Linked DNA regions of Spinactinospora alkalitolerans. The protein of the gene in region 2 interacts with the protein of the main gene of each other region in a pairwise test. Links are inferred from orthologs where the notes say so. Each region holds a gene or a part of one and is shown on either strand. Other genes may lie near its edges. The genes, in order: ndk and HDA32_RS17345.

Evidence for each region.
Region 1: the proteins of HDA32_RS17345 (region 2) and ndk interact in binary tests that used the Escherichia coli proteins (3 or more experiments, as listed by UniProt). The link is inferred for Spinactinospora alkalitolerans from one-to-one orthologs.

The regions. Positions count from the first base shown.
Region 1 is NZ_JACCCC010000001.1:1,629,111-1,632,105, forward strand. Bases 1-2,682 are described here. They hold ndk (nucleoside-diphosphate kinase), read left to right. Parts: upstream 1-978; coding sequence 979-1,386; downstream 1,387-2,682. Other genes in these bases: HDA32_RS07270 (bifunctional folylpolyglutamate synthase/dihydrofolate synthase), read left to right, coding at 1-539; HDA32_RS07275 (DUF4233 domain-containing protein), read left to right, coding at 542-874; HDA32_RS07285 (rod shape-determining protein), read left to right, coding at 1,566-2,600; mreC (rod shape-determining protein MreC), read left to right, coding at 2,656-2,682. Also shown: more of mreC, read left to right, coding at 2,683-2,995. UniProt on the Escherichia coli protein: Major role in the synthesis of nucleoside triphosphates other than ATP. The ATP gamma phosphate is transferred to the NDP beta phosphate via a ping-pong mechanism, using a phosphorylated active-site intermediate.
Region 2 is NZ_JACCCC010000001.1:3,912,113-3,915,280, reverse strand. Bases 143-2,997 are described here. They hold HDA32_RS17345 (uracil-DNA glycosylase), read right to left. Parts: upstream 1,982-2,997; coding sequence 1,304-1,981; downstream 143-1,303. Other genes in these bases: HDA32_RS17340 (serine/threonine-protein kinase), read right to left, coding at 2,287-2,997; HDA32_RS17350 (MFS transporter), read left to right, coding at 529-1,164; HDA32_RS17355 (IclR family transcriptional regulator), read left to right, coding at 143-361. Also shown: more of HDA32_RS17355, read left to right, coding at 1-142; more of HDA32_RS17340, read right to left, coding at 2,998-3,168. UniProt on the Escherichia coli protein: Excises uracil residues from the DNA which can arise as a result of misincorporation of dUMP residues by DNA polymerase or due to deamination of cytosine.

The DNA.
Region 1 (2,995 bases), 2.3 Mb from region 2 along the record:
GCAATGCCGCGGTCGCGGTCGCCGCCGTGGAGGCCTTCGCCGCGCCCGGCGAGGGCGACGACCAGCTCGACCCCGCTCTGGTGGGCACCGCGCTGGGCGGCGTCGCCTCGCCCGGCCGCATGGAGGTCGTCCGGCGCAGCCCCACGGTCCTGGTGGACGCCGCGCACAATCCGGCCGGCATGGCCGCCGCCGCCGCGACCGTGGAGGAGGCGTTCACCTTCAGCCGGCTCGTCGGCGTCGTCGCGATCATGGCCGACAAGGACGTGGCCGGCATCCTGGAGCCGCTGGAGCCGCTGCTCGCCGAAGTCGTGGTGACCCGCAACTCCTCGCAGCGCAGCATGGGCCCCGAGGAGCTGAAGGAGGTCGCCGAGGAGGTCTTCGGCCCCGACCGGGTGCACCTGGCGCCGCGCCTGGACGACGCCATCGATCAGGCCGTCACGCTGGCCGAGGAGAGCGGCGAGTTCGGCGGCGCGGGCGTGCTCATCACCGGCTCCGTCGTCACCGCCGGCGACGCCGCGCATCTCATGAAGGGGGAGTGAGGGTGCGCACCATCTGCGCCGTCGTCCTGGCGTTCGAGGTGATCGCCATCGGCCTGGCCGTTCCCGTCGCGATCCAGCTCGGCGGGCACTCCCCGGCGCTGGCCGGCGGCGTGTGGGGCGGGCTCGCCGCCGCGGCGCTGGTGCTGGCCTGCCTGCAGCGGTTCCGCTGGGCGTTCTACGCCGGCTGGGCGCTGCAGGCCGCGCTGCTGGCCAGCTCCGTCCTGGTCCCCGGCATGGTCGTGATCGGGGTCGTCTTCGCCGGGCTGTGGGTCGCCGGGGTCCTCCTGGGGCGGCGCACCGACGCGATGAAAGCCGCCGCGGGCGATCGGGCCTAACCGGTAGGGTTGCGCTCGGCCGGAGGTGCTGCGTTCCCAGGGATGGCCGCGCTGAAACCACCGGATCCACCGATCACCGTCTAGTCGCCGAGGAGGCAACAACCGTGGAGCGCACCCTTGTCCTGATCAAGCCCGATGGCGTGCGGCGCAACATCATCGGCGAGGTCATCTCCCGCATCGAGCGCAAGGGCATGAAGATCGTCGCGCTGGACATGCGCACGCTCGACGCCGGCACCGCCAAGACCCACTACGAGGAGCACGCCTCCAGGCCGTTCTTCGAGTCCCTGGTCGAGTTCATCACCGGCGGCCCGCTCGTGGCGATGGTCGTGGAGGGCGAGCGCTCGGTCGAGGCGTTCCGCGCCCTGGCCGGAGCCACCGACCCGGTCGCGGCCGCGCCCGGCACCGTCCGCGGCGACTTCGCCATGGAGGTGCAGCAGAACATCGTGCACGGCTCGGACTCGACCTACTCCGCCGAGCGCGAGATCAAGCTGTTCTTCCCCGACCTGGCCTGACCTGAGTTTCGCGGCCTCTCCTTCACGTCCTCGGCGGCCGCGGCCAACCGGTGTGTTTGCGTAGCGGCTCGGATGCGCAGCGTTACGATACGAGTAGCTCGATCCGGGTCCGTGCGGATCGACGTCGTATTGACCGCCCCGGGCAAGCCGCACCCGATTGGTGCCGCTGAGGACGTTTAATGACCAATAACCTTGCTTTTCTCGGCCGCGACATGGCGGTCGACCTCGGGACCGCGAACACCTTGGTCTACGTGCGAGGCCGGGGAATCGTCCTCAACGAGCCCTCGGTCGTCGCCCTGAACACCTCGACCGGCAAAATCGTCGCGGTGGGCATCGACGCCAAGCAGATGATCGGTCGCACGCCCAGCAACATCACCGCGGTACGGCCGCTGAAGGACGGCGTCATCGCCGACTTCGACATCACCGAGCGCATGCTGCGCTACTTCATCCAGAAGATCCACCGCCGCCGCCACTTCGCCAAGCCGCGCCTCGTCGTCGCGGTCCCCAGCGGCATCACCTCCGTCGAGCACCGCGCGGTCAAGGAGGCCGGCTACCAGGCCGGAGCCCGGCGCGTCTACATCATCGAAGAGCCCATGGCCGCCGCCATCGGCGCCGGCCTGCCGGTGCACGAGCCCACCGGCAACATGGTCGTCGACATCGGCGGGGGGACCACCGAGGTCGCCGTCATCTCCATGGGCGGCATCGTCACCTCCCAGTCCATCAGGGTCGGCGGCGACGAGCTCGACCAGGCCATCATGACCTTCGTCAAGAAGGAGTACTCCCTGATGGTCGGGGAGCGCACCGCCGAGGAGCTCAAGGTCGCCATCGGCTCGGCCTACCCGGCCGGCCCCGAGGAGCTGCACGCCGAGGTGCGGGGGCGCGACCTGGTCAGCGGGCTGCCCAAGACGGTGGTCATGTCCGCCGCCGACGTCCGCCACGCCATCGAGGAACCGGTCGCCCTGATCATCGACGCCGTCCGCACCACGCTGGACAAGTGCCCGCCCGAGCTGTCGGGCGACGTCATGGACCGCGGCATCGCCGTCACCGGCGGCGGCGCGCTGCTGAACGGATTGGACGAGCGGCTGCGGCACGAGACCGGGATGCCGATCCACCTCGCCGAGAACGCGCTGGACTCCGTCGCCATCGGCTCGGGCACCTGCGTGGAGAACTACGAGCGCCTCAACCAGGTGCTGGTTCCGGAACGGCGGCGCTGACGATGCCGGCGCCCGCCGCCACCGCACCGCCGCCCACGACGACAGGGGGCCCGTGATGCTGCGCGAGAACACCCGGTCCCGGTTCATCCTCGGTCTGCTGCTGCTGGTGTCGGCGGTCCTGATCGTCCTGGACTCGCGCTCCGACGGCAACCCGGTCATCGGCACCGCGCGCACCGCGGGCCAGATGGCCTTCGCCCCGATCTCGACGGCGGTCTCCACCCTGACCGCCCCGATCACCGACGCCTACCGGGCGCTGGCGGCCGCGCCCGGCGCGAGCGAGCGGATCGAGGAGCTCCAGGCGCGCAACACCGAACTGACCAGGGAGCTCGCCGCCCGCGACCGCGAACGGGAGCGCTCCGACGACCTGGCCGACCTGCTGCGCCTGGCCTCCCTGG
Region 2 (3,168 bases):
CCACTGCACCGGAATCGGCAAAGCGGTCCTTGCGTGGTCCGCCGATTCCCTGGTCGCGGAGGTTGTGCGGGCAGGGTTGCATCCGCGGACTCCGGCCACGATCATCGACCCCGCCGCGCTGCGGGCGGAGCTCGCCGCGATCCGCGAACGGGGTTGGGCGGTCGACGACGTCGAGAACGAGGTGAGCATCCGATGTGTCGCCGCCCCCGTGTTCGATTGGGAGGGCAATCCGGTCGCGGCGTTCAGCGTCGCCGGCCCCGAGTTCCGCATGACCGACGACGCACTCGCGCGGTTCGGCCCCCTGGTGCGCCACGCCGGCCTGGCGGCCTCACAGAAGCTCGGCTGGCGCCCGCAGCGGTAGCAGCGGCACTCGCGCCCGCGGCGGGCCGGCTGGGCGGCCGGTACGGCTACGGGCGCGTCTGGGCGTTCGCCCTGGCCGCCTTCGCCGCCGCGTCCGCGCTGTGCGCCCTCGCCCCCGGGGTGCAGACGCTCATCGGTGCGCGGTTCCTGTAAGGACTGGCCGCCGGTGTGCTGGTCCCGGCCGGGCAGGCCGTGATCGGGGCGATCGCCGGCCCCGGTCAGCTCGGCAGGATCATGGGCGCTCTCGGCGTGGTCGTCAGCCTCGGGCCCGCCGTGGGGCCGGCGGTGGGCGGCCTCCTGCTGCTGCCCCTGTACCTCCAGCTCGCGGCGGACCGCGACGGCGCGCAGACCGGGCTGCTGCTCCTGACCATGGGGCTGGGCAGCGCCGGGGCCCTCTACGTCGGCGGGGCGCTGACCGACCGCCACGGCGCCGGGCCGGTCGTCCTCGTCGGGGCAGGGCTGCTGGTCGCCACCACCGTCCCCTTCCTCTTCCTCTCCGGCACGCCGGCCACTCCGGTCCTGGTGGCACTCCTCGTCGCGCGGGGCGTGGGGACGGCCTGGGCGCAGACGCCCGCCATGACCGCGGCCTACGCCTCGGTCACCGCCGAGAGGATCGGCGACGCCACGACCCTGGTCAACATCGTCCAGCGCGTCGGCGGCGCCATCGGGGCCGCGGGGCTGGCCGCCGTGCTCGCCCAGACCGGCGGCACCGGCCCCGGCGCCTACACCTGGGCCTTCGCCGCCCTGACCGCCGTCTCCGCGCTCATCCCGGTCTCCGCCACCGGCATGCTCCGCCGATCGTGACCTGGGACGCGGGAACCGGCCCCGGCCGCGTCGCCCTACCCGCCCCCGATGGAGTCCGCGCGGCGGTTGCAACGGTCTCTTGGAACCACCGCGCGGTCCAGGCCCCACAAGGCCGAGATCGGCGGGGAGAAGGGACGCGTCAGGGCAGCTTCCAGTCGATGGGATCGGCGCCCTGCTCCCGCAGCAGGTCGTTGGTCCGGCTGAACGGCCGGGAGCCGAAGAAGCCGTTGTGCGCCGACATCGGGCTCGGGTGGGTCGACTCCACGCACGGCACGCCCGGCATCAGCGGGCGCAGGGTGCGGGCGTCGCGGCCCCACAGGATCGCCACCATCGGCTTGTCGCGCTCGGCCAGCGCCCGGATCGCCTGGTCGGTGATCTCCTCCCAGCCCTTGCCCCGGTGCGAGCCCGGCTTGCGCGGCATGACGGTCAAGCACCTGTTGAGCAGCAGCACGCCGCGCTCGGTCCACGGGGTGAGGTCGCCGTTGGAGGGCATGGGCAGGCCGAGGTCGTCGGTGTACTCCTTGTAGATGTTGCGCAGGCTGCCCGGCAGCTTGACGTCGGGGGCCACCGAGAAGCTCAACCCCACCGCGTGCCCCGGCGTGGGATAGGGGTCCTGCCCCACCAGCAGCACCCGCACGTCCTTGAAGGGCTGCTGGAACGCGCGCAGCACGTTCTCCCCGGCCGGCAGGTAGGTGCGGCCCGCGGCGACCTCGCCGCGCAGGAACTCGCCCATCTCGCCGATCTTGTCGGCCACCGGCTCCAGGGCCTTGGCCCAGCCGGTCTCCACGATTTCGTTCAACGGTCGTCCTGATGACATGGCTCAGAACACTATCGGCGGACGGTGACCGCTATGGTCCGTTCACGGCGTGCCGGAGTGTGGAGTTCAGGGAAGCCCCTTGTCGTCAATCCTGCGACGCTTCTGTGCCAGGTGATGCGGACACACAGGGGGTCGGCTGCCGCGATCGCGTAGTGATGGCGGCACGAGCGGGCCCGCATCTGCTTTCGAGCCCGGCCGTTTCCGCCAGGGGTGCGGGAGAGCGTGGAAGGCGGGGTCTGTGCGTGCCGCCGGCGCTGCGCGCACTGCGACAGCCGGCCCCCTGGACGACTCCTACCTCTACTCGGTCAGCGGGCGCGGTCCTGCCATTCGGACAGGCGGGCGCGGATCTTGGCGCTCTGGGCGTGGGCGGCGCCGTGGATCCGGACGTGGTCGGCCAGCAGCTCGTGGTACTGCCGGGCGGCTCCCGCGGGGTCGCCCGCGTAACCGGTGTAGGCCGCGCGGTAGTGCCGGGCGGTCAGGGCGGTGGAGTCGTCGGGGCCCAGCACCCGCTCCAGGTCGGGCACCAGCTCCTCCAGCATCGCCACCGCGCGCCGGTGGTCGCCGGACTCGCCGATGTCGAAGGCCAGGTGCAGCCGGGTGAGCAGCACCCGGCCGGCATCGGGGCCGTGCGCCGCCACCAGGTCGGGCAGCAGCTCCCGGTGGACCCGCGCGGCCTCGGCGTGCCGCCCGGCCCGCCCGGCGTTGGTGGCGAGGTAGTAGCGGGCGGTCAGCGTCTCAGGGTGCTGCCGCCCGTAGACCCGTTCCAGGTCGGGCACCAGCTCGCCGAAGAGCTCCGCCGCGTGCGCCGGGTAGCCGCCCTTCCCGGACAGGTAGGCGTGCCGGCGCCGCGCCTTCAGGGTCTCGGGGTGCTCGGGGCCGTAGACCTCGGCCAGTTCGTGCAGCAGTGAACGCAGCTCCTGGGCCGCCGTCGCGAGGTAGCCCTCCTCGGCGCGGGCCTCGATGTCGTCGAGGCGCCGGATCAGCTCCCGCCGCCGACCGGGGGCGAGCGATGCGGGCACCGGTTCGGTCAGCCGGCGCGTCGGGGCCGGCCGGGCGGGCACGGTCGTCGCGTCGGGCGGTGACGCCCCGCCCGACGCGGCCCCGGCCGCCGACAGCAGCCGGTCGCGCACCGTCCCGGCGCTCCCGGGCCGCTGCTCGGGCGACTTGGCCAGCAGCTCCAGGACGAG